Regions from separate parts of the Clostridium sp. 19966 genome, predicted to be linked through region 1. Evidence: a T-box and tRNA genes for the amino acid it is inferred to sense, from the RefSeq annotation. Region 1 holds a T-box; the other holds one or more tRNA genes.
The links. The T-box of region 1 lies ahead of alaS (alanine--tRNA ligase). A T-box ahead of a tRNA ligase gene usually reads a tRNA of that ligase, here a tRNA-Ala.

Region 1 (15,404 bases):
CTACTTAAAAGTAGAAGATAATATAGTTAAAGATGTAAAATTTAAGACTTATGGCTGTGGATCTGCTATAGCATCTTCTAGTATGGCTACAGAATTAATTAAAGGAAAATCCTTAGAAGACGCATGGCAGCTTACTAACAAGGCTGTAGCAGAAGCTTTAGACGGACTTCCACCAATAAAGATGCATTGCTCAGTTTTGGCTGAAGAAGCTATACATAAAGCAATAAACGAATATAGAATATCTCAAGGCTTAGAAACTTGGGCTTACGAAGAACATGATGATATTCATGATCAAGTTCATGGAGAATAGAAAATATTTATTTAAAACCTGCTGAATTTTCAGTGGGTTTTTATTTTTGGCTATGTTTAATACTTAGGCATTATGCAAATAATATATTTGCTTTAAATATATGAATTTATGCGAGGATGTGCTGATTAGATATGTATAATGTTAAAAATTTTTATTTAAAATCCGTTGTAGATATAAATTCAAAATTTATAGGAAATATTAAGGATATATATTTAAACATAGGCTCAACAAGTGTTAATGGCTTTTCTATATTAAAAAGCTCAATTCTTAACAGAGAAGTACGAGTAGATGTAAAGGATATAATATATTACAATCATAAAATTGTAATTTCAAAGGTCACGGAGCAGGGCGGATTAAAATTTCAAGATATAAAAGGAATGAATGTTATTGATACTTGCGGCAGATCTATAGGCATATTAGAAAATATGATTTTCGACTTAAACTTTGATATTAAAGCTATCATAGTTTCACCTGGAATCGTAAGTAAACTATTTAAAGGTAAAAGAGTAATACCCATAAGCAAAATTATAATTGGAGAAAAAAATATATTATCTTTTGAAAAAGATAATGTAAGCTTAAGTAGTCTAATTCATAGTATTGGAAGTGTAGTTTGCCATGAGTAAAAGGATAAGTTATGTTATAGGAATTATAATTGTAATAATGTTGGTATATCTGCTAAGTAAAAATTTTATATTTGATGTTTTGATGCAAACCTTATTTATATCATTAGTAGTGGCATATTCATTAAAGCCTTTCCAAAATTTACTTATTCAAAAAGGGTTAACTAGAAAACTATCAGCAGCTATTTTAGTGGCTGGGCTATTTGCAATAATAATACTTATGATTATTTTCTTCGTTCCAGCATTTTTTAAAGAAGTAACTAATATCGGGAATTCACTTTATAAAGTAAGCTATATCTTAGATGATTTTTATAAAAAGTATAAAGGCTTTGCAGAGAATAGGTATGTAAATGAATTTGTCCAAATAGCTATATCTAAAGGAGAAGTTTTAATAAAAAAGTTTATAAACTCGATGATGAACGGAATTATAGAAAAGACTGGAGAACTATTTTCCTTTGCTGTAATACCTATCATGATTTATTATATATTAGCAGATGGAGATATATTGTCAAAAACTATAGTTAATTTTGTACCCGTTAGAAGCAGATCGGTATTTGTTAATTTATGCAGAGATATAAACAATATGTTATCAAAATACATAATAAGCCAGTTCTTTTTAAGCCTTATAGTAAGCACTTTAACATTTATTCTTTTAATTATACTGGGAGTAAATTATCCCTTAATACTTTCGATACTGAATGGGATATTCAATATAATACCATATTTTGGGCCTCTTTTTGGGGCTGTTCCAGCAGTTATTATAGCCTTTTTACAATCTCCTAAAACAGCAATAGTGACTATTATATTTTTAAATTTAATACAGCAGATAGAGGGAGATATTATATCGCCTAAACTTACAGGAGATATGGTAGATATGCACCCTTTATATATAATCGTACTTCTTATAGTTGGCGAAAGAATAGGTGGATTTGTAGGAATGGTATTAGCGGTACCTATAGCTGTGGCCATAAAAGTAATACTTGAAGATTTAGAAAACTATATGTATTGACATAAAAACTCTATTAAATTATAATAACATCTATAATAATTGAATATTTTAGCAATGATATGGATGAGTAAATATATTGATTCTTAAAGAGAGAAAGTGGCAGGTGAAAACTTTCAGATGAATATATTGAAGCTGCCATGGAGCTTTTATTTAAAATAAGCTGTAGAAAAATTTTTCTGCAATTAGGGTGGTACCACGGATACTTTCGTCCCTTTCGGATGAAGGTATTTTTTTATTTTATAACACAGAAAAACAAATTACTAATAACTATATTACATAGTAGCTGCAGGGAGGAAAATATATGAAAAATATGAGTTTAAACGAAATAAGAGAAGAATATCTTAAATTTTTTGAAAGCAAAGGTCATTTAAGATTACCAAGCTTTCCACTAGTTCCACAAAATGATAAAGGCTTATTGCTGATAAATGCTGGTATGGCACCTATGAAAGCATACTTTACTGGGCTTAAAAAACCGCCTAGAAGTAGAGTGACTACCTGTCAGAAGTGCATAAGAACTGGTGATATAGAAAATGTAGGCATAACTTCAAGACATGGTACTTTTTTTGAGATGTTAGGTAATTTCTCATTTGGAGACTACTTCAAAAAAGAAGTTATTCCATGGGCATGGGAGTTTATAACAGAGGTTCTGCAAATACCTAAAGAGAAATTATATGTTACTATATATATTGAAGATGATGAGGCTTTTGATATATGGACTGAGACTACTGATGTCGATCCTAAGAGAATATTTAGATTAGGAAAAGAAGATAATTTTTGGGAAATAGGACAAGGATCAGGTCCCTGCGGACCTTCCTCTGAAATACATTTTGACAGAGGAGAAGGTGCAGTAACAACTGTAGAAGAATTTGTAAAGTATGCAGATGAAGATAGAATAGTTGAATTTTGGAATTTAGTGTTTACTCAATTCGATAAAGATGAAAATGGGATTTATAATAAATTATCTCATCCTAATATAGATACAGGTATGGGACTTGAAAGAATAGCTACAATAATGCAGGGAACTAACTCCATATTTGAAATAGATACTATAAGAGCTATCTTAGATGAAGTATGCAAGGTTGCTTATGTAAATTACGGTGAGGACAAAAAGAATGATATATCCATAAGAATAATCACAGATCATGTAAGAAGTGTAACATTCATGATTTGCGATGGTGTACTTCCTTCAAATGAAGGCAGAGGGTATGTGTTAAGAAGACTTCTAAGAAGAGCAGCAAGACATGGAAAATTGCTTGGAATAGAAGGCACATTCCTTTACAATTTATGCGATATAGTTGTAGCAAATTCACAGGGTGCTTATCCTGAACTAAAAGAAAAGCTGGAATACATAAAGAGTATCGTTAAATTAGAAGAAGAAAGATTTAATGAAACAATAGATTCAGGAATAAATATTCTAAATGATTATATAAAGGAAATAGAGAGTAATAGCTCAAAAATTTTAAGTGGCTTGCATGCTTTTAAACTATATGATACTTATGGATTTCCATTAGAATTAACTCAAGAAATATTAGAGGAAAAAGGGGTTACAGTTGATTTAGAGGGATTCAATAAGGAAATGAATGACCAAAGAGCAAGAGCAAGAAAAGCAAGAGGAGAATTTAATTATATGGGAAGTGAAGAAGGAGTTTTGAATAAAATACCTTCTCAATATAATACGCAGTTCGATGGCTATGAATCCATAAAAGAAAATTCAAAGGTTATAATACTTATAAACGGTAATGAGTTTGCTGAAAAACTTGAAAAAGGCGATGTAGGAGTATTGCTTACAGAAAAAACTCCATTTTATGCTGAAATGGGAGGCCAGGTTGGAGATAAGGGGATAGCTTATTCTGATAATTTTAAAGCAATAGTAACTGATTGCAAGAAAAATGTATCTGGTAAGACACTACACTTTGTAGAAATTCTAGAAGGAGAAGTGTGTATAGGAGAGGATATTACTCTTGAAGTAGATGCAGTAAGAAGAGCAAATATAAGAAAAAATCACACAGCAACTCATATGCTTCAAGCTGCTCTAAAAGCTGTGATTGGAGAGCATGTTCACCAATCAGGATCATTAGTGGATGATGAAAAACTTAGGTTTGACTTTGCTCATTTTACAGCAGTTAGCGAAGAAGAACTTTCAAAGGTAGAGCAGCTTGTAAATGAGAATATCATGAAGGCAATTAATGTTGTTACAGAAGAGATGAGCATATCTGATGCGAAGGGAAAAGGTGCTACAGCATTATTTGATGAAAAATATGGCGATGTGGTAAGGGTAGTTTCCGTAGGAGAATTCAGTATGGAGCTATGCGGTGGTACGCATGTATTTAATTCTGGTGAAATTGGAATGTTTAAGATAGTTTCAGAAAGTGGAGTAGCAGCAGGCGTAAGAAGAATAGAGGCTATTACAGGCTTTAACGTTCTTGCAAGCCTTAACGAGAAAATTAAAGAAATTAAGGAGATTTCTTCTTTGCTCAAAACAACTCCTAAGGATGTAATAAATAAGATAAATATTAATTTAAAGGAATTGAAAGAAAAAGAAAAAGAAATAATTCAGCTTAAGAAGGAAAAAAGTAAAGCAGCCGAAGCTGAAATTATAGGTAATGTGAAGGAAATAAAAGGCATTAAGTATATAAGCACTGTCATAGATAATTTAGATCCAAATTCTCTAAGGGAGATGGGCGATAGGCTAAAGGATAATATAAAAGAAGGAATAGTTGTATTAGGTAGTGAATTTGAAGGAAAGGTTTCGATAGTTGCTATGGCTACTAAAGATGCTGTTTCTAAAGGAGTTCATTGCGGAAAACTTATAAAAGAGATATCCGCAATAGCTGGAGGAAGCGGTGGAGGAAGACCGGATATGGCTCAAGCTGGCTGTAAGGACGCAGAAAAATTGATAGATGCTATTAACTATGTTGAGAAAGTCTTGGAAAGTTCCGTAAAATAAATGTATACTTTTATTAAAAATTAGATTATAATATAATTAATAGATAAATGGCATGATTACATTATAAATATTGATGGAAATAAAACAATATTTATAAGCTGATTTATTAGATGTGATTATATGCTAATATGCGATGATATGTACATTGATACAATGCTTATATAATATGACCTTAGCTAAAATATAATAGCAAGGGGGTGTAGACTGTAGAATATAATATTTTCTACAGAAACATTATGGATAATAAACAAAATACTATGCAATTTAATTTAATAAGCGATAAAAGGGATTTAACGAAGGCTATACTAACGCAAGTATATGATTCACTAAAGGAAAAAGGATACAATCCAGTGAATCAGCTAGTAGGATATCTAATCTCAGGAGATCCTACATATATTACGAATTATAATGGTGCAAGAGCTTTGGTTCGTAAACTTGAAAGAGATGAGATTCTAGAAGAAGTATTAAAATCTTATTTAGGTATAAAATAAGAATGCCCTTTACGGGCATTTTTATTTTCCGGTGATATTTTAAATTTAAGTTAAATTATTATTTATGCATTATCAAAGATAATTTATAACTATTATTTTTGAAAAATTCACTTTTTACATAAGAAATATAGATTTAAATTTTGCAAAGCTGCCTGATTTCAGCTTAATAAGAAATGGAGAGGTTTTATGCGTATACTTGGACTTGATGTTGGTGAAAAAACTATAGGAGTTGCAATAAGTGATCCTTTAGGAATAACCGCTCAAGGAATAACAACGATAAAGAGAAAAGGTGTGAAAGCTGATATTAATGAAATCGGAAAATACGTAAGTGAGTATGGGTGCAGCAAGATAGTAGTTGGATTACCTAAAAATATGAACGGATCTATAGGTCCTTCTGGAGAGAGGATTATTAATTTTTCGGAAAAAATTAAATTTGAGTTAAATATAGAAATTGAAATGTGGGATGAAAGATTAACTACAGTAGCGGCTCATAGAGTTATGTTAGAGGGAGATCTTTCTAGAAGCAAAAGAAAAAAGATAGTGGATAAATTAGCTGCAATGTACATATTACAAGGATATCTAGACAAACTACAATTTAGTAGTAAAAATAACGTTGCTAATAATGAAAGCGAGTAAAGCTTGCTTATTAAGATAAATTAGGAGGCGATAATTTGGAAAATGAATTTGAATCAATAGTTTTAAAAGATGAAGATGGCGTAGAGAATGAATTTGATGTGATTGCTAAATTTGACATTGAAGACAAAGAATATGTAATATTAGCTCCAGTTGATGGAGAAGATGATGAAGCGGTGGCCTTTCGTATGGAAAAAGGTGAAAATGACGAATATACATTTTCAGTCATTGAGGACGATGCGGAATTTGAGATGGTTAATGAAGCATATTATACTCTTTTTCAGGATGAAGAAGAGTAATACTTATAATTTTTAGAAGAGGTTAAATATATGAATAAGCATGCTGATGAAGTAAATAAATTAAAAGATGTCTTAAAGGAAAAAGGCTATAAGCTTACTCCTCAAAGAAGAGCTATAGTTGATATGATTGTCAGCAGTGAAGGGAAACATTTAACGGCAGAAGAGATTTATGATCTCGTTAAAGTAGAATGTCCAGAAATAGGTCTTGCTACAGTTTATAGAACTATAGTTTTGCTTGAAGAGATGGGCGTAATAAGTAGATTAGATTTAGGAGATAATTGCAGCAGGTATGAATTGGTGCATGAGGAAGAAAATCACCAACATCATCATTTAATATGTACTGTTTGCAATAAGGTTATAGAAGTTGAGGGAGACTTGTTGGAGTCTTTGGAAGAAAATATTGAAGAAAAATATAAATTTAAAATAAAAAATCACAGTGTTAAATTCTACGGAATTTGCAGTGAGTGCGCAAAGAAAGAATGATATAAGGAGGATGATTGAATGAGGAGGGAGAAAGATAAAATAAAAATAATTCCCCTCGGAGGATTAAATGAGATAGGAAAAAATCTTACTGTTATCGAGTATAAAGATGAGATAATAGTAATTGATTGTGGATTGAAGTTTCCTGATGAGGAAATGTTCGGAGTTGATCTTGTTATTCCAGACGTGAGTTATTTAACAAAAAATATTGAAAAGGTGAAGGGTATATTTTTAACCCACGCCCATGAAGACCATATAGGAGCTCTTCCATATGTTCTTAAACAAGTGAATGTGCCTGTATATGGTACTAAGCTTACATTAGGCATAGTGGAAATTAAACTAAAGGAACATGGCCTTTTGAGTACTACTGAATTAGTAAGAATCAAGCCTAAAGATATAGTTAAACTCGATAATATGGCTATAGAGTTCATTAAGACTAACCACAGCATAGCTGATTCAGTGGCTATTGCAGTACACACACCATCTGGTGTTATACTTCACACAGGAGATTTTAAAATTGATTACACTCCTATTGATGGAGAAGTCGCTGATTTAGCAAGGTTTGCGGAGCTTGGTAAAAAGGGAGTATTGGCTATGCTAGCAGATAGCACCAATGTGGAAAGACCCGGATATACCATGTCTGAAAGTACAGTTGGAGAAACCTTTGACAGACTTTTAGCTAATGCAACGGGCAGAGTAATAGTAGCTACATTTGCTTCAAATATTCATAGAATTCAACAGATAATGACTGCTAGTGCAAAGTATGGAAGAAAAGTGGCTGTTTCTGGTAGAAGCATGGAGAATATAGTTGCCGTGGCTATGGAATTGGGATATATAGAAGTCGGTAAAGATGACTTCATAAGTATAGACTCAATAAATAAATATCCGCCAGAAAAAATAACCATAATCACTACTGGAAGTCAAGGAGAAGCTATGTCGGCTCTTTCTAGAATGGCTAGTAATGAACATAAAAAAGTTAATATAATTGAAGGTGACATGGTTATAATATCTGCCAGCCCAATTCCTGGAAATGAAAAATTTATTTCTAGGGTTATAAATCTTTTATTTAAAAAGGGCGCAAATGTTATATATGAAGCATTAGCTGATGTACATGTATCTGGCCATGCTTGTCAAGAGGAATTGAAACTCATGCATGCACTTGTTAAGCCTAGATTTTTTATTCCAGTGCATGGGGAATATAGACATTTAAAGCAGCATGGTGAACTTGCTGTAAAGCTTGGAATGAATAGAAATAATATTATATTAGCTGATAATGGCGATGTTATTGAAGTGAGCAGAGAAGGCATTAAAAAGAGTTCTACTGTTGCTTCTGGTCATGTATTTGTAGATGGTCTTGGAATAGGAGATGTTGGTAATATAGTATTAAGAGACAGAAAGCATCTATCTCAAGACGGAATACTTACCGTTGTTGTCACTATTGAAAAAGAATCAGGTAATGTTATAGCAGGACCAGACATAATATCCAGAGGATTCGTTTATGTAAGAGAATCCGAAGATTTAATGGAAGAAGCTAGAGTAATTGTAAAAGATGCACTTAAAGAATGTGAAGAAAAGCATATAACTGATTGGGCTACCATAAAGAGTACAATAAAGGATGCTTTAAGAAACTTCTTATATGAAAAAACTAAACGAAAACCTATGATTCTACCGATAATAATGGAAATATAATGTTTTATATTACCGAATATTATCAAATAAAGTTTTAAAAAGTTGACAAGAGTATTGTCTAGCATTAGAATAATTATGGTTAAGCTAAAATTGGATACTTCGTATCCAATTTTATTTTAACAAAAAACAAATTCCATTTGGAGGTTTATATGAATAGATACGTAAGAGAAGATATAAGGAATATAGCTATAATTGCCCACGTAGATCATGGTAAGACTACATTGGTAGATGCATTGCTTAAACAAAGTAATGTGTTTAGAAGCAATGAGAAAGTAGCAGAAAGGGTAATGGATTCAAATGATCTTGAAAGAGAAAGAGGAATAACTATCCTTTCTAAAAATACTGCAGTTAACTATGATGGCATTAAGATAAATATAGTTGATACCCCTGGACATGCTGATTTTGGCGGAGAGGTTGAAAGAGTACTCAAGCTTGTAGATAGTGTACTTTTAGTAGTTGATGCTTATGAAGGAACTATGCCTCAGACTAAATTTGTTCTTAAAAAGGCTTTGGAACTTGGATTAAAACCAATAGTTGTAATTAACAAAATAGACAGACCTGATGCAAGACCTCAGGAAGTAATTGACGAAGTTTTAGATTTATTTATTGAACTTGGTGCAGATGATGATCAATTAGATTTTCCTGTTATATATGCATCTGCAAGAGAAGGATATGCTAAAGATGAATTGGCACAGGAAAGTGAAACAATGGAACCTTTATTTAGATGTATAATAAACCATGTACAGCCACCAGAAGGTGACATCGATGGACCTCTTCAAATGCTTATAACTACTATAGATTCTAATGAATATGTAGGAAGAATAGGAATAGGAAGAATAGAGAGAGGAACTATAAAGAAAAATCAAAATGCTGTACTCATCCAAAGGGATGGAACAAAAAATAATGTAAAAGTAGCTAATTTGTATGTTTATAATGGTTTAAAAAGAGTAGATGTAACCGAGGCTTCTTTAGGCGATATCGTAGCAGTAAGCGGTATAGGAGATGTAAATATAGGAGAAACATTAGCTGACTCTTCAAATCCAGAAGCATTACCATTTGTTGATATAGATGAACCTACATTAAACATGAACTTTATGGTTAATGACTCTCCTTTTGCAGGACAAGAAGGCGAATTTGTTACTTCAAGACATTTAAGAGACAGATTATTAAAGGAACTTGAAACCAATGTAAGCTTAAGAGTAGAAGAACTATCACCAGATTGCTTCAAAGTAAGTGGAAGAGGTGAACTTCATCTTTCTGTACTTATTGAAACTATGAGAAGAGAAGGCTATGAAATTCAAGTTTCGAAACCTAGTGTTATCTTTAAAGAAGAGAACGGCAAGAAAATGGAGCCTATGGAATACCTTACTATAGACGTTCCAGAAGAATTTGTTGGAGCTGTAATTCAGAAGCTAGGACCTAGAAAAGGCGAAATGGTTAATATGACTTCTGCTATAAACGGATATACAAGAATAGAATTTATAATTCCAGCAAGAGGTATTATTGGATTCAGAAGCGAATTTATGACTGATACTAAAGGTAATGGAATAATGAATCATGTTTTTGAAGGTTACGATGAATATAAAGGTGAGATAAGCCAGAGAACTAGAGGCTCACTAGTAGTATTTGAATCAGGAGAAGCTATAACTTACGGGCTTTTCAACGCTCAAGAGAGAGGAACTCTGTTTATAGGACCAGGAACTCCTGTTTATGCAGGAATGATCGCAGGAGAGTGTTCAAGAGCTGACGATATAGAAGTTAATGTATGCAAGAAGAAGCATCTTTCTAATACACGTTCTTCAAGCGCTGATGAATCGTTAAGACTTGTACCTATTACAGAAATGTCACTAGAACAATGTCTAGAATTCATTGCAAATGATGAATTAGTAGAAGTAACTCCTAAGAATGTAAGAATGAGAAAAAGAATATTAAATGCTGATATGAGAAAGAAAGCAGCTAGAAAATAATCCTAGGGGCGGGGGGATAAAAATTGAAAAAGTTGCTTAGATGGATTGTATGCACTTGGTTAGTTTTAACAATTATTGTAGTGGCATCAATGGTTTATTACAAAGGCGTAATTAATCATCCATTAAAGATAAGTAAGCAGGAAAAATTCACTATAAAACAGGGACAAAGTGTTAGCAGTGTTATAGATGATTTGGCAGATAAAGGCAAAATAAAAAGTGCTTTATTATTAAAACTATATATAAAGACTAATAGCCAGAATATAGTATTAAATCCGGGTGATTTTGATATAAATCCTAATATGAATGTTGCAGCTTTAGTAAAATCTATGTCAAATAGCAAGGATCCTAATATGGTAAAAATAACAATCCCAGAAGGCTATACAGTGGAAAAGATCGCTGAGATACTAGATGAAAAAGGAATAATCAAAAAAAATGATTTTTTACAGAGCTGTAAAAGTTATGCCTTACCTTCTTATATAAGCAATAATCCTAATAAAAAATACGCTTTGGAAGGATATTTATTTCCTGCCACCTATGAATTTAAAAAGGGGTCCCTTGGTAAAAATGTAATAGATAAGATGATTGAAACATTTGAAGCAAATATGAAAGTTATTGCTAAAGAATGCAATGCTAATATAAGCGAATCTGATTATGAAAAATTGGTTACCATGGCATCCATAGTTGAAGGAGAAATAAAGGCTGATGATGAAAGACCAATAGCATCATCAGTATTTTACAACAGATTAAAAATTAATATGAAATTAGAGTCCTGTGCTACTGTAGAGTATGCTATAGGACAGCATAAAGATGTATTATCTGAAAGTGATTATAAATTCAATTCACCATTTAATACATATAAAGTATCAGGTCTTCCAGCAGGACCTATCTGCAGTCCAGGAAAAGCTTCTTTGATGGCTGCCATAAATCCCGCTGATACAAAGTATTTATATTTTGTATCCAAAAATGACGGTACCCATGAATTTAATGAAACCTTTGAAGCACACAATAAGGCTGTACAAAAATATCAGAGCAAGAATAAGTAGCTATAATGTGGAGGAATAAAAAATGAGCAACATTACCTATGATTATATGGAAGAATATATACAATCCTTAATCCCTGAACATGAAGGTCAATTAAAAGAATTAGAACAATATGCATTGGAAAATGCTGTTCCAATAATCCATAAGGAAGTTGCCAATTTTTTAAAATTCATGATAAATATGAAAAAACCCGTTAAGATATTGGAACTTGGAACGGCCATTGGATATTCCTCCATAATTATGTCTCTTTCTAGTAAAAATATAGAGAGAATTGATACTATAGAAAGAGATGAAAAGATGATAAAGCTGGCAGAAGAAAATATAAAAAAAGCAGATAAGCAAAATATAATTAACGTCATACAGGGAGATTGTATAGAGGTTCTAGAAAAACTTGAGGACAAATATGACTTGATTTTTATGGATGCAGGAAAAGGTCATTATAATCATTTTCTTCCAAATTGCTTAAGAGTTATGAAACATGATGGAATAATTATTGCGGACAATGCACTATATAAAGGTATGGTGGCATCAAAAGATTTAGTTATAAGAAGGAAAATAACTATAGTAAAAAGAATGAAACAATATTTAAATATGATAAGCAAGGATAATGATTTGATTACCTCAGTTATTCCAATGGGTGATGGCATTGCAATAACAAAAAGGAGAGAAAATTAATGAATAAACCAGAAATACTTGCACCAGCAGGTAATTTAGAAAAATTAAAAACTGCTATTGATTTTGGAGCAGATGCAGTATATTTAGGTGGAAACAAGCTTAATCTTAGAGCTTTTGCAGATAATTTTGACAATGAAGAACTAATAGAAGGCATAGAATATGCACATAGCAGAAACAAAAGGGTATATGTTACTTTAAATGTTTTTCCTCATAATGAAGATCTTGACGGACTTGAAGAATATCTTAAAGAACTTTATAGTTTAGGAGTAGATGCTATTATAGTTTCTGACCCTGGTATAATAATGACAGCTAGAGAGGTAGTTCCAGATTTAGAAATACATCTTAGCACTCAAGCTAATAATGTTAATTACAAATCTGCTATTTTTTGGCACAAACAAGGAGTAAAAAGAATCGTTTTAGCAAGAGAATTATCCATGCAGGAAGTGGTTGGAATAAGAGAAAAGCTTCCTGACAGCTGTGAGATAGAAGCTTTTGTTCATGGATCAATGTGTATGTCCTATTCGGGTAGATGTCTTCTTTCTAATTATTTAACAGGAAGAGATTCCAATAGAGGAGCATGTGCTCAACCTTGCAGATACAAGTATTACCTTATGGAAGAAAAGAGACCAGGAGAATATTTTAAGGTAATGGAAGATGATAAGGGCAGCTATATAATGAATTCCAAAGATCTTTGCATGATAGAATATATACCTGAATTAGTGAAAGCAGGTATTACATCCTTTAAAATAGAAGGAAGAATGAAAAGTTCATTTTATGTAGCTGTAGTTACTAAAGCTTACAGAGAAGCTATAGATGCTTATTTTGAAGAAAAAGAAAATTATGAATTTAAAGAAAGATGGCTTCAAGATTTAGATAAAGTTAGTCATAGACAATATTATACTGGATTTTATTTTGGGGATCCTAATAAGCAAACTTATGAATCCTCATCTTATATAAGGAATTATGATATAGTTGGTGTGGTTAAAAGCTATGACGCTGATAAAAAAGAAGCTGTTATCGAGCAGAGAAACAAGGTTTTTGAAGGAGATGCAGCAGAAGTATTAAGAGCTAAAGGAGAAGACTTTCAAATTAGGTTAAAAAATATAAGAAGTATTGATGATAAAAAATTAGATTCCACTCCTGTGGCTCAAATGCTATATAAGATAGATTGTGATAAAACTTTGCAAGAAAAAGATTTTATTATTATGAAAAAATAAATTAAAGAATAAAACACCTATATTTTGTCTAGAATCTAGATGAAATGAGGTGTTTTTTTGTTTTTTTCTATTTCTAAAAAAAGACTAAGTTTAGTCTTAGCTATAATATACTTAATTACATTATTATTGGTGGGAAGGCTAACTTATATAATGACTGCTCAAAGTGATGAATTGAGCGTAATGACTAATAATCAATATACAGTATATGAACCTACTACTGATGCAAAATTTATACTTCAAGATTCAAAAGGAAAAGATATATTGAGTTACAATACTGAATATTATTTTGTATTGGATTTATCTTCTTTCATGAAAAATAATAGAAATACTGATTTACGCGATTATAATACTTTAGTATATATATTAAGGAATTATAATCAAGACTATGATTTAGCCAATATAAGCAAAGACATGATGGGAAAAAAATTATATTATGAAATTGACGAAGATACTTATAATAAAATAGCTAAAATAAAGGATATAAAGGGAATATATTGTTTTAAAAAAGAAGTGGTGGATATAAGTAAACCTTGGAGATATGAGAATATGTTAATAAATCCTTTAACTGCAGATAATAAAGCTAAAGATAAAAATTCTTTAGAAGGTTTTATTGCTGGTAAGGTTAAAAATAATGAATACCCAAAAATAGCTTTTGATAGAGATAACAATGGCATTATTTCTGAAAAGGGTGTAGTTAGGCCTAGTAAAAATGTGAATGTAAGGTTAACTACAGATAGCACATTGGAGGATGATATTAGAAACATTCTTCATGAGAATAAATATAGTAAGTATGATCAAATAGGTGTAGCTGTTATGGAATCTGATACTGGTAAAATTGTAGCTATGGCTCAAAGAGATGATTGGAAACCAAATATATTGCTTTGTTCAGCCACGGAAAATGGATATGAACCAGGTTCTATTTTTAAAACTATTGTGGCAGAGGCAGCCTTAACAAAAGATAAAAATTATGCCAATGAGGAGGTTACCTGCAAAGAAACTGGAGAGGATCATGGTACTGTTAATATGAAAGAGGCCTATGAAGTTTCTTGCAATACTTTCTTCTCAAAACTAGGAAATGATATAGGGTTTAAAAATATTTTTGAAATGGCTAAATCAGAAGGCCTTTTAAATAAAGTTTTGGGATTTAATGGAGTAAATGAAGTAACTGGAGATATAGTAGCCTCAAAAAGCTTGGATTTGAACAATCTTCTGGGAGATGAAATAGCCAACATGAAAAACGTAAAACAAGCGGACGGTACAGAAGCTATGTTAGGTATAGGGCAAAGCGTTAGAATAACTCCGATTCAAGCTTTAAATATAGTTAATACTGTTGTAAATAGCGGAGTTTATGTAAAGCCATACTTGATTCAAGAATTATTTGATGATAAGAATAATACTATAGAGGCATATAATACAGACAGCAAGCAGGTCTTTGATAAAAGTGTAGCAGGCATTTTAAAAGAATATATGAGAAGTGTAGTAACAGGAAGCAAAGGAACTGGCAGGCAAGCTAATATTAATGAAACTGACTGTGGAGGTAAGACAGGTACAAATACTAGATATGAAGGAAATGTGAAGCATTCTGATGGATGGTTTATAGGATATTTTAATTGCAATGGAAAATATTACTCTATGGTAGTATTTGCCAAAGATATTGATGCGATTAAAGATGGAGGTGGAAGTACAGCGGCTCCCATATTTAAAGAAATAGCTGAAAAGATGTTAGAAATGTATAAATAAGTACCAGCTATAATAATAGTAGTATAGCTGGTACTTTAATACCTACATTAAAATATTATAAATTTTTTTCATAGGATTCAACCATGTGCTTAACCATGTATCCACCTACAGAACCATTTTGTCTAGAAGTAAGATTTCCTTTGTCAACGCTATCGTAGTTTGTTAAACCTATTTCACTAGCAACTTCAGCCTTAAATTTTGATAGACCTTGTTTTGCTTCTGGAACTAATACTTTATTGCTACCACTATAATTGTTTGATGCCATATTAAATTCCTCCTTTAAAAC
Region 2 (15,404 bases), on a different contig from region 1:
AATAAGCCTCACTTAAAACAGAGCCTTGAATTAGAACTTAAGCCGCCATGAAAATAGAGCTTTCCATTGATGGTTTTATATCCTTTGAGCTGATTGCGCTATACTTTTTATATAATAGAATTTTCCCTTCATTCTTTCTAAATTCCTTAGGAGATACCTGAAACATTTTCTTAAAGGCTCTTGTAAAAGCTTCTTGTGAACCAAATTGATACCTTAATGCTATATCTAAGATCTTATCCTTGCTTTCAAGTAAATCCTTAGCAGCTTCGCTTAGCCGCCTCTTCCTTATATATTCCATAACCGCTTCTCCTACTAGTGCATGAAAGATTCTATGATAATAATATTTAGAAAGAAAAGCCTTTTTTGATAACTCCTCCAGCTCTATTTTTTCTGTCAGGTTTTTCTCAATGTAATCAACCGATTCCTGAATCCTATGGCTATAATCCATATGGCAAACCTCCATTCATAAAAGCTATATATAAATTATATATAATTCCAGTACTACTTTCTTGACATTCTTTGCTTTTTTATTTGTGTTAGTGTTAGATTATATTTTACATCAGTGATGATTTTTAAGACTGCTTTAAAACACGGCTTTTTCTACAAATCTTTTGCTTTATAGATTCTTATAGAAATCCAAATTGATATAATTAAGATAATTAATACTATAGCTATAGCTAATGAATAAAGTATTGCTTGAGGTGCTGACGATATATTCACCAATACTGATGCAAATTTATTTGACTTTACTATTTCTTCTATAAACATTGGACCAAAAAAGCCTGCAAAAAATATTGCTACAAGAAAAAACTGCGATTTTGCATATCCTAGCTTAAAATATATAGGATAATAAACAGCGGAACCAATTGCTATTATTATAACGCCAATCATTATATAAGAAAGCTTTATTTCGCCATTTATACGCACTATATTTGATATTCCTAATACATAGAAGCTGAGTAATACTTCACAAATCCCCATGATAAAGAATGCAAAAGAAGTTATATATTTTGCCACCACTAGGTCTTCTCTATTTATAGGGATACTGCAAAATAATATTTGAGAGTTATTCTTATCGTCGTAATTACACGCATTCATCATTAATAGATATGTTATCATTATAGGTATTGCTAAATAAATTACATAGCTTGGCATTTTAGATGAAAACATGAAGGTATAAGCTAACGCTAAAAGTAAGGATATTAATATATTTTTCTTCTGTATCAAAAAATCCTTAAACACTAAATTATACATTTTTCTTCCCCCTAACCGTATAAACCATTATATCTTCTAGGTTGGCTGGCTCAAATAATACTTTATCTCTGTATCTACGTTTTATCTTATTTATATTATTAGTCAAAGCTTCGAAGCCATAGCTTCCTCTCCTTATGCTAATAAAGTCTTCCTCTTCTTCAGAGCTTAAAAGTGAATTATCTCCTTTCACTATCCCGTAGCTTTCAAGTATATTATCCTTAGTATCAGAAAATACCAAATCCCCTTTATTTATAAACGTGATATAATCTGCTATCTTTTCAAGATCAGTGGTAATATGTGTAGAGAAAAATATAGCCTTATTTTCGTTTTGAATTATTTCATAAAGTATATCCAGCATCTCTCTTCTAAATACAGGATCTAATCCTGAAGTTGGCTCATCCATTATAATTAAATCCGCATCATGGGATAAAGCTATAGCCAGAGAATATTTCATTTTCATTCCTTTTGAAATCTCTTTAATTTTCTTGTCTTTAGGCAAATTAAAATCAGATATATATTTATGAAAAGTTTCATCACTCCACTTGCTATAAAAAGGTGCTATTAGTCTTTTCATCTCAAGTAAAGTCAATTCTTCATAAAAGTAGTTTTCATCATAAACTAGACCGATCCTCTGCTTGATCTTCTTTTCGGCCTGCACATTATCCATACCAAATATTTTTATATCGCCTGAGTTTTTCTTAACCAGATTCATTATAAGCTTTATTGTAGTGCTTTTACCTGCACCGTTTGGTCCTATAAAACCCATGATATATCCTTTTTCAAGTTTAAAACTCAAGTTGTTAAGTTTAAAGCCTTTGTACTCTTTAGTTAAATTATTAACCTCCAAAATATTTTCCATAGTAACCTCCACAAATTAATCCTCATTATTATATAAAATCTCTAGCATTTCTTTTATATTATCCAAGCTTAAATTTAAAAGCTTGCTCTCCTCTATAGCTTCCATAAGCTTTTCCTCTATAAGATTCATCCTTTTTTCCCTAAGAAGCTCCTTGTTTTGCTCAGTCACATATGAGCCTTTCCCTGGAACCGTATATATAAAGCCTTCCCTCTCTAATTCCTCATATGCCCTTTTGGTTGTTATAACACTTATCTTGAGCTCCTGAGCCAAGCTTCTTATGGATGGAAGCAACTCACCTTCCATTATGTCCCCACTAAATATTAGGTTTTTTAATTGATTAGTTATCTGTTCATATATGGGTTCTCCTGATGAATTTGAAATTAATATTCTCATTGCTTTCTCCTTTGCAAAAGAGTCTGTACGCCGTATATGTACAGTATATACAGTTAGACATTACTATGTCAAGTAAAAAATAATTTTGGGGTTCTTAAACCTATAATATCTTAAACTATTTAATATTTTACAAAACGAAAAAACCATGAACTAAAAGTTCATGGTTTTTATTTGGTGGAGATTAAGGGATTCGAACCCTTGACCCCCTGCGTGCAAGGCAGGTGCTCTCCCAGCTGAGCTAAACCCCCAAATGGTGGACCTTCAGGGACTCGAACCCCGGACCGACCGGTTATGAGCCGGTTGCTCTAACCAACTGAGCTAAAGATCCATTACCTGGCAACGTCCTACCCTTCCACCCAGTCTCCCGGGCAGTACTCTTGGCGATACAGCGTTTAACCATCGTGTTCGGAATGGAAACGGGTGTAACAGCTGTTCCATAACCACCAGATACACATAATCCATCTCTAACGGATTACAAAGTTTATTATAATTAGATTAATTTAAACTGTCAACAATTTTTTATAAAATTATTCAAATTTCTTCGCAGCCTATATCAATATGAAAAATAGAAATTGCCGCATAATTTTTATAGCTCTGCGGCAATTTATTATTGATAAAGACTCCCTGCTATTTAACCCTGTCATCTATTATTCTCTTAACAATAGGAACAACATAATGACTTTCTCCTCTGTTTTTAACATTTTGTATCATCATAGCTATAGCAAAACTTGGATTATCCGTATTCATGGCAACAAACCAGCCATTCTCTTCTGCATTCTTGTCATTTTGATTTTGCTTTAATTCAGGAGTTCCAGTTTTACCAAGTATTTTTACTCTTCCAGCAGGATTTGTATAAGCTGTTCCCGCAGGATTTTCCACGACTTGCGTCAAATCATCTGTAAGTGTCTTTACATAAGTAGGATCTATAGCCTTCTCCTTCCAAACCTTAGGAGTTACTTGCCCTTTTAGTTCTAACACTGGTGTCATCATATCTCCATTGTTAGCAAGGGAACTATAGATAAGTGCTAAGTTAATAGGACTTAGCAAGACTTCTCCTTGACCATACCCTGTATCAGCAATAAGTTCATCTGAGGTCAGCCCTTTATTGGATAATTGAGATTGTGCTATCGGGTAATCTATAGGTAGCTTTTCTCCTATTCCAAAGTTTTTAGCTTCACTTTCAAACTTGTCTTTGCCTATGTTAAGAGCAGCCATAGCAAAATAAATATTGTGTGAATACACATATGCATCCTGAAGATTCATAGGTCGTCCTGGATCCTCAAGTGTAGTAACCACATGACTTCCCCAACTTTTATCCTTTTGCCAGGAGGTACCCTTTATATCTATTTTATCATCAGCTTTTATTGCTCCGGTTTTTAAGCCTATAGCACCAGTAACTAACTTGAAGGTAGATCCTGGAGAATAAACCGCCTTGAACCTATTATTGAAAGGATCTTTATCTCCTGCATTCTTCCATGCAGTGCTGACGCTGTCTGGTATGTATGTAGAAAATAAATTGGAATCATAGGATGGTGAGCTTACAAGCGCCAAGATTTCTCCGGTTTTAGGATTTATAGCTGCAGAAGCTCCAGCATCATTTTTCATCTCACTATATATCTTCTGCTGAGTATCAAAATCTACTGCTATAGTTATGTCTTCTCCATCTTTGGCATCTTTCTTAGCTATTACCTCTTTAGATGCGTCATCAGTTTTCCCATCCTTAGCTATATAGATTTCACCGCCTTTTTGCCCCCTAAGCCTCTTCTCATAAACCTGTTCTAAGCCAGCTTTTCCTATCTTATCCTGAGCAGTGTAGCCTTCTCCGGTGTGAGCCTTTAATTCTTCGGCAGTTATAGCTCCAGTATATCCAATGAGACTTCCAAAAGCCTCTCCTCCAGGATATATTCTGCCCTGTACCTTCATATACTGAACACCATCTATGGCTGTAAGCTTAGTTGCTTTATCTTTATCATCAGCAGATAAAGTAACAAGCGGTATATAATTACTGGAACTGCCTGCATTTTTAAGCTTACTATTTATTGTGTCCTGAGAAATTCCAAGAATTTGAGCTATCTCAGGTACAGCCTTATCCTTTACAGTATTAAATTTGCTAGGTATTATAATGATTGAATTCAAGGTACCATTTGTAGCTAATGCCTTTCCATTTCTATCTAGTATTTGTCCTCTCTTGGCACTTGTTACATTTACTTTTACTTTATCGTTATCACCCAAATTCGGGAAAATAAGTTTTTGATTCCAGTCAACTGTCCAAGTTTCCTTATCATTAACCTTTTCTTCCTTAAGCTTCATATCATATTTTGATACCTGAACACTGCCTGCTAATGTGTCCATGTTCACTGAAAATGGTATGTCCGCTTGATTGTTCTCACCTTTTATGTCATCTATATTACCATATTTAACTTTTATATTAGCAGCTTCTATTCCATTATAAATATTTTGATATCTCTTAACAAAATCATCTTGGGATATTTTCTTTTTGGCATCTGCAGATAATAGATTATACATTCCTTTAAAGTCTTGTTTTTCCCAAACCTTTTGATACGCCTTAAAGGTTTCAGCTGGTTTAACTTTAGGTCTTGAAGATAAAACCACCACTGCCAAACCTACTGCGATTACTGCCAATACTCCTCCAGCAATAAATAGCTTTTTGCCCTTCACTCTCTCCACTCCTTATATATAATTTAATTAAGCTTTAAGCAAAATTTTATATTTAAACTAACAAAAATTCTTAGAATCCTTAAAGCTTTTTGGTGAAATAATTATTTACACTATCAATCATGTACCTTCATTATATCATCTACTAGAGGTTAATTATACCACATATTCTATTTAAAAACATATATTCCTCCAAAACAAGAAGGGTTAAATTAATTAACTTTCATTGACAGAGCAATAATATAATGAAATACTTTTATCATAGTAATTTTGTTGGAGGTATATCTTATGAATATTATTTTTTATATAGGCTTCTTTATTTATGCCGCTTTTTCTATTTCTCTTATTATTTTAGAAAGAAAAAAGCCTGAAAAAACAATAGCTTGGTTGCTGATTTTTATAATAATACCTCCTTTGGCTATAGTGTTATACGTATTTTTGGGTAGAAATTGGAAAAGACATAAATTAAGAGCAAATTTTTCTCCTGATATGCAAGAGCTGATATTTAGTGCAATAAACAAGCTTTCTGATATGGAATATTTCCCTTTAATAGAACTTCTAGCCAACAACAGTGAATCTCCCTTATTTGTTAGCAATGAAGTTAAAATATTTAATAATGGCGAAGAGAAATTTAAAGCGTTAAAAAAAGAGCTAAAAAGGGCTAAACATCACATTCATATGGAATACTATATAGTAAATAGTGATGGCATAGGAAACGAAATAAAAGATATACTCATACAAAAATCCAATGAAGGGGTTAAAGTTCGCTTTATTATGGATAGAGTGGGCGCCATTCGAGTTAAAAAGAGCTTTTTGAAAGAAATGAGAGCAGCAGGAATAGAAATAGTACAGTACTCTTATTTTCTAGCTCCTTTATTAAGAGCCATTAATACTCAGATTAATTATAGAAATCATAGAAAAATTGTTGTAATCGATGGTGAAGTAGGCTTTGTGGGAGGCATAAACATAGGTGATGAATATTTAGGGAAAGGTAAACTTGGCTTTTGGAGAGACACCCACTTAATGGTAAAGGGCGATTTTGTCCTAGGCCTGCAGGCTGTCTTTATAGATGATTATATTACTATAAGAGAAGCCGATAAGAAAACATCTTTTCACGGAGAAGACTTTAAGGATTATTTTAAAGCTGTAGACGGAAACGGCAATAAACTTATGCAGCTTATAAAGAGTGGACCAGATTCAAGATATCCCTCCATTGAACAGGCTATCATGAAAATGATAACTATGGCAAGAGATCACATATATATAACTACACCATATTTTGTACCTAGTGATGATATATTGGAGGCTATACGAATTGCTTCCCTAGGAGGAATAGATGTAAAAATTTTATTTCCTGGCTCCTATGATCATGTTATTGTACATTATGCCTCTAGAACTTATCTTGCAGATTTAGCTAAATCCGGAGCTGAAATTTACCTTTATGATGATAAGGCTTTCGTTCATGCAAAAGTGGTTACAATAGATGGAAAGGTGAGCACAGTTGGCACTGCCAATATGGATATAAGGAGCTTTGAACTTAACTATGAAATCAATGCTTTAATATATGATAAAGAGGTAACCGAAGAATTAGAAACACAGTTTATGAACGATTTAAGCTTAAGCCAAAAGGTGAATGTGGATGATTATGATAGAATTCCTATCCATACTGCCCTTTTGGAGGGATTTTCCAGGATATTTTCTTCTTTATTATAAGGTTCTGTTTTAAACCAGTGTTGATCTTTACACTGATTTAAAACTTCCTTTAGTTCGGGAGGATATGTTCTCCAAAACATAGTTCAGAGATTACTTATTATATACCTTTACAGATTTTTTCCATAATAAAAACAAGTATGTTAAGCACATAGAAACTGCTCCTCCTGAAGTATCGATGAGCACATCTCTGAATTTAGCTGTTCTTCCAGGAATAAATATCTGATGAAATTCATCTGTGCAAGCATATAAAAAAACTCCTAAAAGTGATAGCAGAAATAGTTTTTTCCCTGTATATCCGTCTCTCATCACATTAAATATTAAAATATACAATATAAAATACTCTGAAAAATGAGCGGCTTTTCTTACTAAAAAATCAGCCATGTTCCCAAAAACAGACTCCATATTCAAGCCTAATTTATCAAATATGTATATGACAAAGTGACTATTCCCGTCTGATACCACTGCTGGCTGATTGGAAAACATAAATATTAAAATCAGCCAAATAATTAATAGAAAAAGCTTTATTCTTCGTTTATCCATGTTGCTTCCTTCCGCATAAAAATGTTTTATATTATTCTACTCCGTAAAATCATATGGAACAACACTTATATTAACTTTTTGTATGAAAAATAATATTTATATGGCATAATACAAGTAATAAAATTACCTATTTGCGGCTAAAAAGGAGATTTTAATTATGAAATACACTGAGATTATAGAAAAAATAAAATATATAGCTGAGAATTATAAAGAGGAACCCACTGGCGGATGGATAACTGGCGATGGACCAATTCCTGCAGATATAATGTTCGTTGGAGAAGCGCCTGGTAAAACTGAGATTGAACAGGGAAAGCCTTTTGTCGGCATGGCCGGAAAAACCTTCGAAGGATATTTGAAAACCATAGGAATCGAAAGAAAAGATATAAGAATAACCAACAGCTGCTTTTTTAGACCTATAAAAATAAAAGAAGGCAAAAATGGCAGGGAAAGCGTAAGCAATAGAACTCCAAAAACCTCAGAGGTGGAGCTCTTCAGAAGTGTACTGGACGAGGAAATACTTCTAGCAAACCCTAAAATCATAGTAACCTTAGGGAATATACCTCTTAAAAGGCTTACTGATTTCAAAAGCATAGGAGACTGTCATGGAAGTCTAGTTTTCAATGACAGTCTGAAAAAATATGTATTTCCAATGTATCACCCTTCTGCACTTACATATAACAGAAATGAAGCCTTTAAAAATATGTATGAAGAAGATTGGCAAAAGCTAGGGAAAGCTCTTAAAGAAGTATAAAAAGTGGCTTTTGCCACTTTTTAATTTCAAACATACTATAATATTATACAAGGCTTGGTATTCCATATATTTTTTGAGTATTCCATAATGGTATGATCGCTGGCAAATACTCCTGAATTAGCAATATTAGATATGCACATTTCATTCCATTTAGCTCTATTCTTATATAGCTCATCCACTCTATTTTGTGCATTTACATAGGAATCAAAGTCTTTAAGAACAAAATACTCATCATTCTGATAAAGCAAAGAATCATATATCATTCTAAACTCGCTAGGTGACACCCCAAGAGAGCCATCTATTAAGGAATCTATAATTTTTTTAAGTCTCACATCATTATTATAGCATTCCATAGCTGAATAGCCGCCATTTTTATAATAATTCAGTACTTCATAATCCCTCATTCCAAATATTACGATGTTATCGTCGCCAACCTCGTCCTTAATTTCTATATTGGCTCCATCTAATGTGGCTATTGTAACTGCACCATTCATCATAAACTTCATATTACTTGTTCCTGAAGCTTCTTTTGTGGTAGTGGATATCTGCTCGCTTAAATCCGCAGCAGGTATTATCTTTTCAGCCAAGGATACTCTATAATTCTCTAAAAATACAATCTTTATTTTACCTTTTATGGACATGTCGTTATTAATCTTATTAGCCACTGTATTTATAAGTTTTATGATTTGCTTTGCTAGATAATATCCTGGAGCTGCCTTAGCACCAAATAAGAAAGTTCTTGGAACTATATCTAAATCTGGATTTTCCTTCAGCCTATTATAGAGATCCATTATATTAAACAAGTTCATAAGCTGCCTTTTATAAGCATGAAGCCTCTTAACTTGTACATCAAATATAGAATTAGGATCAACATCTATGTTATAGTGATTTTTAATATAATTTGAGAAATCTATTTTATTGTCAAGCTTAACTTGGGCTATTTTTTCTTGAAAATTCTTATCCTTAGAATAACTCATAAGTCTTCTAAGCTCAGTAGGCATATATATCCATTTTGTGCCTATAGCACTTGAAACTACTTTGGTAAGTCCTGGATTAGCCTGAATCAGCCATCTTCTGTGAGTTATTCCATTAGTTTTATTGTTAAATTTGTCCGGAAAATAATTATAAAAATTAGAAAGCTCCTGTTTTTTCAATATCTCTGTATGAAGCTTTGCCACACCGTTTACTGAATGACTTCCAACTATGGCCAAATGCGCCATCCTAACAGTTCCATCCTGCACAATAGCCATATTTCTTATTCTCTGCTCATCATTAGGATACTTTGCTCTCAGCTCTTCAATAAATCTTCTATTTATTTCTTCAACTATCATATATATTCTTGGAAGAATTTTTTTAAACATGTCTACAGACCATTTTTCAAGAGCCTCGGAAAGTATAGTATGATTTGTATATGCCATAGTATGAGTTGTTATTCTCCATGCTTCATCCCAAGACATGCCTTCCTCATCTACAAGAATTCTCATAAGTTCTGCCACAGCTACGGAAGGATGAGTGTCATTAATATGAATTGCTATGTGTTCATCAAGTCTTTGCATAGGAAGGTTTAACTTTTTATAGCTTCTGATTATGCTTTGCATGCCTGCACTAACAAAAAAGTATTGCTGCTTCAATCTTAGTATTCGTCCCTCTACCTTAGAATCATCCGGATACAGTATCTGAGAAATAGATTCCACCCAAGATTTATATTCCACAGCCTTGCTGTAATCACCATTGCTGAAAGATGAAAAATCGAATTCTCTTCCAACTGGTTCAGCACTCCAAAGTCTCAAGGTATTCACGGTATTGTTTTTGTATCCTATTATGGGCATATCGTATGGCACTGCTATAATAGGCTCATAATTTTTGTGAACAAAGCTTAACTTATTGTTTTCATATTTTGTCTCTACTGTGCCTCCGAACCTTACCTCTACTGCTTTATTTTCTTTTCTTATTTCCCATATGTTGCCATCCTTCAGCCAGTTATCTGGTATTTCTACCTGGTAGCCATCTATGATTTTCTGTTCAAATAATCCATAGTTATATCTTATGCCGCAGCCATTACCCGCAATTCCCAGGGAAGCCATAGAGTCTAAAAAACAGGCTGCCAGCCTTCCAAGGCCTCCATTTCCAAGCCCAGCATCTGTTTCCTGGTCTTCTAATTCCTTTAAATCAATTCCAAGCTCCTTTAAAGCTTTTTCGCACACATCCTGTATGCCTAGATTTATAAGGTTACTCATCAGAAGTCTTCCTATTAAAAACTCCATAGAGAAATAATATACCTGCTTTTCTTGCTTTTCTACATACTGCTTTCTTGTTTTCACTATATTTTCTGCTGCATATTCCTTAATTAGAGCTGCCAGTGCCTGATATTTATGTAGCTCAGATGACTCTTCTACATCTTCTGAAAACATAGTGGTGATTTTCTTTTTATAATCTCTTTTAAACGTTTCTTTATCTATATACATAACAGTCACCTCTAGTATTTTTCTGAATATTCATGATATTACGATAATATTCTACATCATGCTATTATAAAGTTCAACATATTTATTGGCTGATTTACTCCAGCTATTATCTTCCCACATAGCCGTTCTCACCAAACTGTTCCATATCTTTTTCTCATCGTAGTAATAATGAACAGCTCTCTGAATTGTATACAGCATATCGTGAGCATTATAATTAGAGAAAGAGAAACCATTACCTTCCCCAGTAAATTCGTTATATGGATGTACGGTATCCTTAAGTCCTCCTGTTTCTCGCACTATGGGCAGACTTCCATATCTTAGTGATATTAACTGCCCTATACCGCAGGGTTCAAATTGGGAAGGCATAAGAAACATATCGGAGGAAGCATATATCATCTTTGATAAGTCATTGCTGAAAAATATATTTGCAGACATTTTATTAGGATACTTCCATGCGAAATATCTAAACATATCCTCGTAAGCCCTGTCACCAGTTCCAAGAACTACAAGCTGAAGTTCCATCTTCAATATATCTTCCATAACACAAGCTACTAAGTCCAATCCTTTTTGATCTACAAGTCGAGTTACCATACCTATCATAGGAATATTCTTATTAACAGCAAGACCAAGCTTGCTCTGAAGTACCTCTTTGTTTTTCAGCTTTTCTTCCAGCTTATCTCCATTAAAATTATAAGCTATTTCTCCATCTTTCTCTGGATTAAATATATCTGTATCTATACCGTTAACTATTCCCCATAAATCATAGGATCGATATCTTAACAGTCCGTCTAAATGCTCACCATAATATTCTGTCTTTATCTCTTCTGCATAAGTTGAGCTCACAGTGGTAATCCTATCTGCCATATTAAGTGCGCCTTTCATAAATGAAATGGCATCATAAAACTTCATTTTATCCTCTTCGTAATAGTCTAACCCTAATCCTAAAAGGTCACCTAAGGTTTCTTTTCCGAAAACTCCTTGATACCTAAGATTATGTATAGTGAACACAGTCTTTATATTATTATAAGGATAATTCCATTGAAAGAAAGCCTTGTAAAGAGGTATTACCGCTGCCGTATGCCAATCATTGCAATGTATCACATCAGGTTTAAAATCTCCCATGTATCTTACAGCTTCTAAAATAGCCTTGGAGAAAAAAGCAAATCTTTCTCCATCATCATAGTACCCGTATATCCCATCTCTTTTGAAGTAATATTCATTATCTATAAAATAAAACGGAACACCGTCATATTCCATATATTCAAGGCCGCCATATTGATTTCTCCATCCTACCGGCACATTAAAGCTTGCTATATGCTGCATGGAATTTCTCATGTTTTCCGCTATGACACCATATTTAGGTATTATGACTCTGGCATCTACACCTATTTTTCTTAAAGCCTTAGGCAGAGCATAGGCTACATCCCCAAGCCCTCCAACCTTTATAAATGGATGTGACTCTGATGCTGCAAATAATATCCTCATATAATCACTCCTAAATTTATTTTTTTATTAATATTTTTTCCAAGCATCTACCTTCTCTATAACTAAAGGTATTTCCTCGTCGCCTTTAAGCACTTTCTCTTTTCCTATATTTATATTCTTATCCGTAATAATGTTTGAAAGCTGAGCATCTTCTTCAATAATACCATTTTGCATTATAATGCAGTTCTTCACTACAGCTCCCTTTTTAATTACAACTCTTCTGGATATAACACAATTTTCTACAGTTCCTTCGATTACGCATCCATTAGCTATAAGAGAATTTGATACTTTGCTTCCTTCGCAATATTTAGTGGGAGCCTCATCTTTAACCTTGGTAAATATAAGTCCATTATTAAAAAATAATTCCTTTATTACCTTCATATCAAGGCACTGCATATTGAATCTATAATAAGATTTAATGGAATTAATGCATTGCAGATATCCCTTAAATTCATATCCACCAACAGTATATTCTTTTAGACTTCTATAAATAGCATGTTTTATTTTTCTGCATATTCCTGTAGTTAAGCATTTATAAATAAGATCTATAAATAAACTTTTTTTCATTATATACATTTCCATACATATGTTTGCTTCATCATGAACGCCTATATTCTTTCCTGCGCTCAACACTCTTTTTTCTTCATCCACATTCAAAATATCACAATCTATAAAATCAGTAGTGCAGTGAGCCGCCTTTTTATAAATGATAGTTACATCATTTCCCGACTCTTCATGGTATTCCACTGCCTTTTCATAATCTATATTGCATATCATATATGAACTTGCTAATATAATATTTTTCTCTTTGCTAAGTTGAAGATAATCAATATTATTTTTATACATATCAATATCTTCTATGGATGGATCTCCATATCCAAAATTAAATACGAACAGTCCGCCATTTTTTCTATCTAGGTCCCAAGGTCTTCCTCCGCTTAAGTGATCCACCAAGGATCTTGATTTGCTTTTAGTAAATACTCCTACATTCTGTATTCCGCTGTTCACCATATTAGAAAGTACAAAATCTATGACTCTATATCTTCCTGCCACTGGTATTGATGCTATAGTTCTATTTCTTGTTAAGTTTTGTATAAGCTCTTCAGTTTCATTTAAATTAAGTATACCCATGTAATCTTTTAGCATATTAAGCCTCCTCTCTACTCCACTATAGTGCCTTTTTTCAATTCATGTCCCTGTCCAATTAAAGTTATCTTTGATGGGCTACCTATTTTACAATCTTTTCTTATAATGCAATTAGATCCTATTATAGCTTTTTCTATAACCACATTATCACCTATTTTGGAATTAGGCATTACTACAGAGTCTATAATCCTAGAATTTTTTCCCACATATACTCCATGAAATAATACAGAATTTTTTACTTCTCCTAACACAAAACAGCCCTCCACTACTAATGCAGTTTCTACTTTTGCATCTGTTCCTATATATTGTGCTGGCCTTATGGGGTTAGCTGAATATATCTTCCAGTTATTATCATGTATGTCTAACTCATTATCATCTTTTATAAGATCCATATTGGCTTCCCAAAGGCTTTCTATCGTACCTACATCCTTCCAATATCCTTTAAAGGGATATGCAATTAATTTTTTTCCATCGTCAAGCATATTAGGTATTATATTTTTTCCAAAATCGTTGCTAGAGTTTTTATCATTTTCATCTTCGTGAAGATACTTCTTAAGAAGCTTCCAATTAAAAATATATATTCCCATAGAAGCCTTATTGCTTTTTGGTTTTTCAGGCTTCTCTTCAAATTCATACACCACATTCTCTTCATTTGTATTCATTATGCCAAATCTGCTGGCTTCCTCTATAGGTACTTCTATTACTGATATGGTGGCATCTGCTTTCTTTTCTTTATGATATTCTAACAGCTTTGAATAATTCATCTTATAAATGTGATCTCCGGATAATATAAGTACATATTCAGGATCATAGGAATCAACATATTCAATATTTTGATATATAGCATTGGCAGTCCCCTTATACCACTTACCTCCATTTTCTTCCATGTAAGGTGGCAATAAGCTTACGCCCCCATTTCTTCTATCCAAATCCCAAGGGCTTCCTATTCCTATATGAGAATTAAGTATAAATGGTTGATACTGCGTCAGCACTCCTACTGTATCTATTCCTGAGTTGGTACAATTACTGAGGGTAAAATCTATTATCCTATACTTTCCACCAAACGGAACTGCAGGCTTTGCTAATTTTTTGGTTAATAATTTTAATCTGCTGCCCTGACCACCAGCTAATATCATTGCTATCATTTCTTTCTTTGGCATGTTTTTCCCCCCTTATTATTCTGCTTTTATAATTTGAAAATTTATACTATATATATATACACTACCATTATATAATATTTTGAAATGTTTTAATATTCTAAAATATAATTATTTTTTATTTTATAGTTAACCATATTTTAACAAATTAGAAGGATACAGACAGCGTTTACATTGTACTTATGTTAATACTCCCTTTGCTAAAAAACACTTAATTAATAAAATTATATAAGAATAATAAGTTATTAAATATCAATTTATTAATTAAAATCGTTATTTATAAAAGAGATTTTTATCGAATACATAATTAACAAAACTTTTACATATTAATATTTTATAAACATATCTTTGCTTATCTAGGATAAGATTAAGGTTAATTTATACGTATACATTAGGAATAAATGCTTTAAATGAATAATTTAAGTCACATAATAAAATTGATATTATGTCCAAACATATTATAATTATTCTATCTGTCTAAGGAATTTAGGAGGTTAATCATATGATTAAAAAATTTTTAGATGCATTGATAGGTGAGCCTTTATCTAATGAGCAGCATGCTCAGGAAAAATATAATGTTCCTTTTGGCTTAGCTATTATGGCAAGCGACGCCATATCATCTGTTGCGTATGCCGCCGAAGAAATATTGTCAGTTTTAGTTGGTGTAATCGGCTTATTGGCATATACTTGGTTAGGTTATATTTCGTTAATGATAATAGGATTATTACTCATTTTAACTATTTCTTATATACAAATTATAAAAGCTTATCCTCAAGGTGGAGGAGCGTACATAGTTGCAAAAGAAAATCTAGGAGTTCATTCTGGACTAATTGCTGGAGCTGCTCTGCTGATAGATTACATATTGACAGTTGCAGTTAGCGCCAGTAGTGGTATAGCCGCTATTACTTCAGCATTTTCAGCACTTTATCCCTATAAGATACCTCTGGTTATCATACTTATTATTG

Region 2: it has a tRNA-Ala gene. The T-box ahead of alaS (alanine--tRNA ligase) is inferred to sense a tRNA for this amino acid. The anticodon was not compared.

What each region holds. Positions count from the first base shown of each region.
Region 1 covers NZ_JACTOJ010000016.1:48,703-64,106, forward strand. Annotated here, with positions in the region: gene nifU (Fe-S cluster assembly scaffold protein NifU) at 1-310, shown strand, start outside; gene IAI10_RS15800 (PRC-barrel domain-containing protein) at 442-933, shown strand; gene IAI10_RS15805 (AI-2E family transporter) at 926-1,939, shown strand; T-box leader at 1,985-2,155, shown strand; gene alaS (alanine--tRNA ligase) at 2,241-4,886, shown strand; gene IAI10_RS15815 (IreB family regulatory phosphoprotein) at 5,123-5,377, shown strand; gene ruvX (Holliday junction resolvase RuvX) at 5,564-6,013, shown strand; gene IAI10_RS15825 (DUF1292 domain-containing protein) at 6,049-6,309, shown strand; gene IAI10_RS15830 (Fur family transcriptional regulator) at 6,340-6,792, shown strand; gene IAI10_RS15835 (ribonuclease J) at 6,811-8,478, shown strand; gene typA (translational GTPase TypA) at 8,628-10,445, shown strand; gene mltG (endolytic transglycosylase MltG) at 10,469-11,488, shown strand; gene IAI10_RS15850 (O-methyltransferase) at 11,511-12,161, shown strand; gene IAI10_RS15855 (U32 family peptidase) at 12,161-13,378, shown strand; gene IAI10_RS15860 (penicillin-binding transpeptidase domain-containing protein) at 13,436-15,118, shown strand; gene IAI10_RS15865 (alpha/beta-type small acid-soluble spore protein) at 15,174-15,383, opposite strand.
Region 2 covers NZ_JACTOJ010000041.1:1,595-16,998, forward strand. Annotated here, with positions in the region: gene IAI10_RS22965 (AraC family transcriptional regulator) at 38-448, opposite strand; gene IAI10_RS22970 (ABC-2 transporter permease) at 601-1,254, opposite strand; gene IAI10_RS22975 (ABC transporter ATP-binding protein) at 1,247-2,113, opposite strand; gene IAI10_RS22980 (GntR family transcriptional regulator) at 2,129-2,506, opposite strand; tRNA gene IAI10_RS22985 (tRNA-Ala) at 2,679-2,754, opposite strand; tRNA gene IAI10_RS22990 (tRNA-Ile) at 2,758-2,834, opposite strand; rRNA gene rrf (5S ribosomal RNA) at 2,838-2,954, opposite strand; gene IAI10_RS23000 (penicillin-binding transpeptidase domain-containing protein) at 3,134-5,185, opposite strand; gene cls (cardiolipin synthase) at 5,471-6,895, shown strand; gene IAI10_RS23010 (VanZ family protein) at 6,986-7,435, opposite strand; gene IAI10_RS23015 (uracil-DNA glycosylase) at 7,593-8,186, shown strand; gene IAI10_RS23020 (glycogen/starch/alpha-glucan phosphorylase) at 8,222-10,651, opposite strand; gene glgA (glycogen synthase GlgA) at 10,703-12,136, opposite strand; gene glgD (glucose-1-phosphate adenylyltransferase subunit GlgD) at 12,164-13,282, opposite strand; gene IAI10_RS23035 (glucose-1-phosphate adenylyltransferase) at 13,297-14,442, opposite strand; gene IAI10_RS23040 (APC family permease) at 14,942-15,404, shown strand, end outside.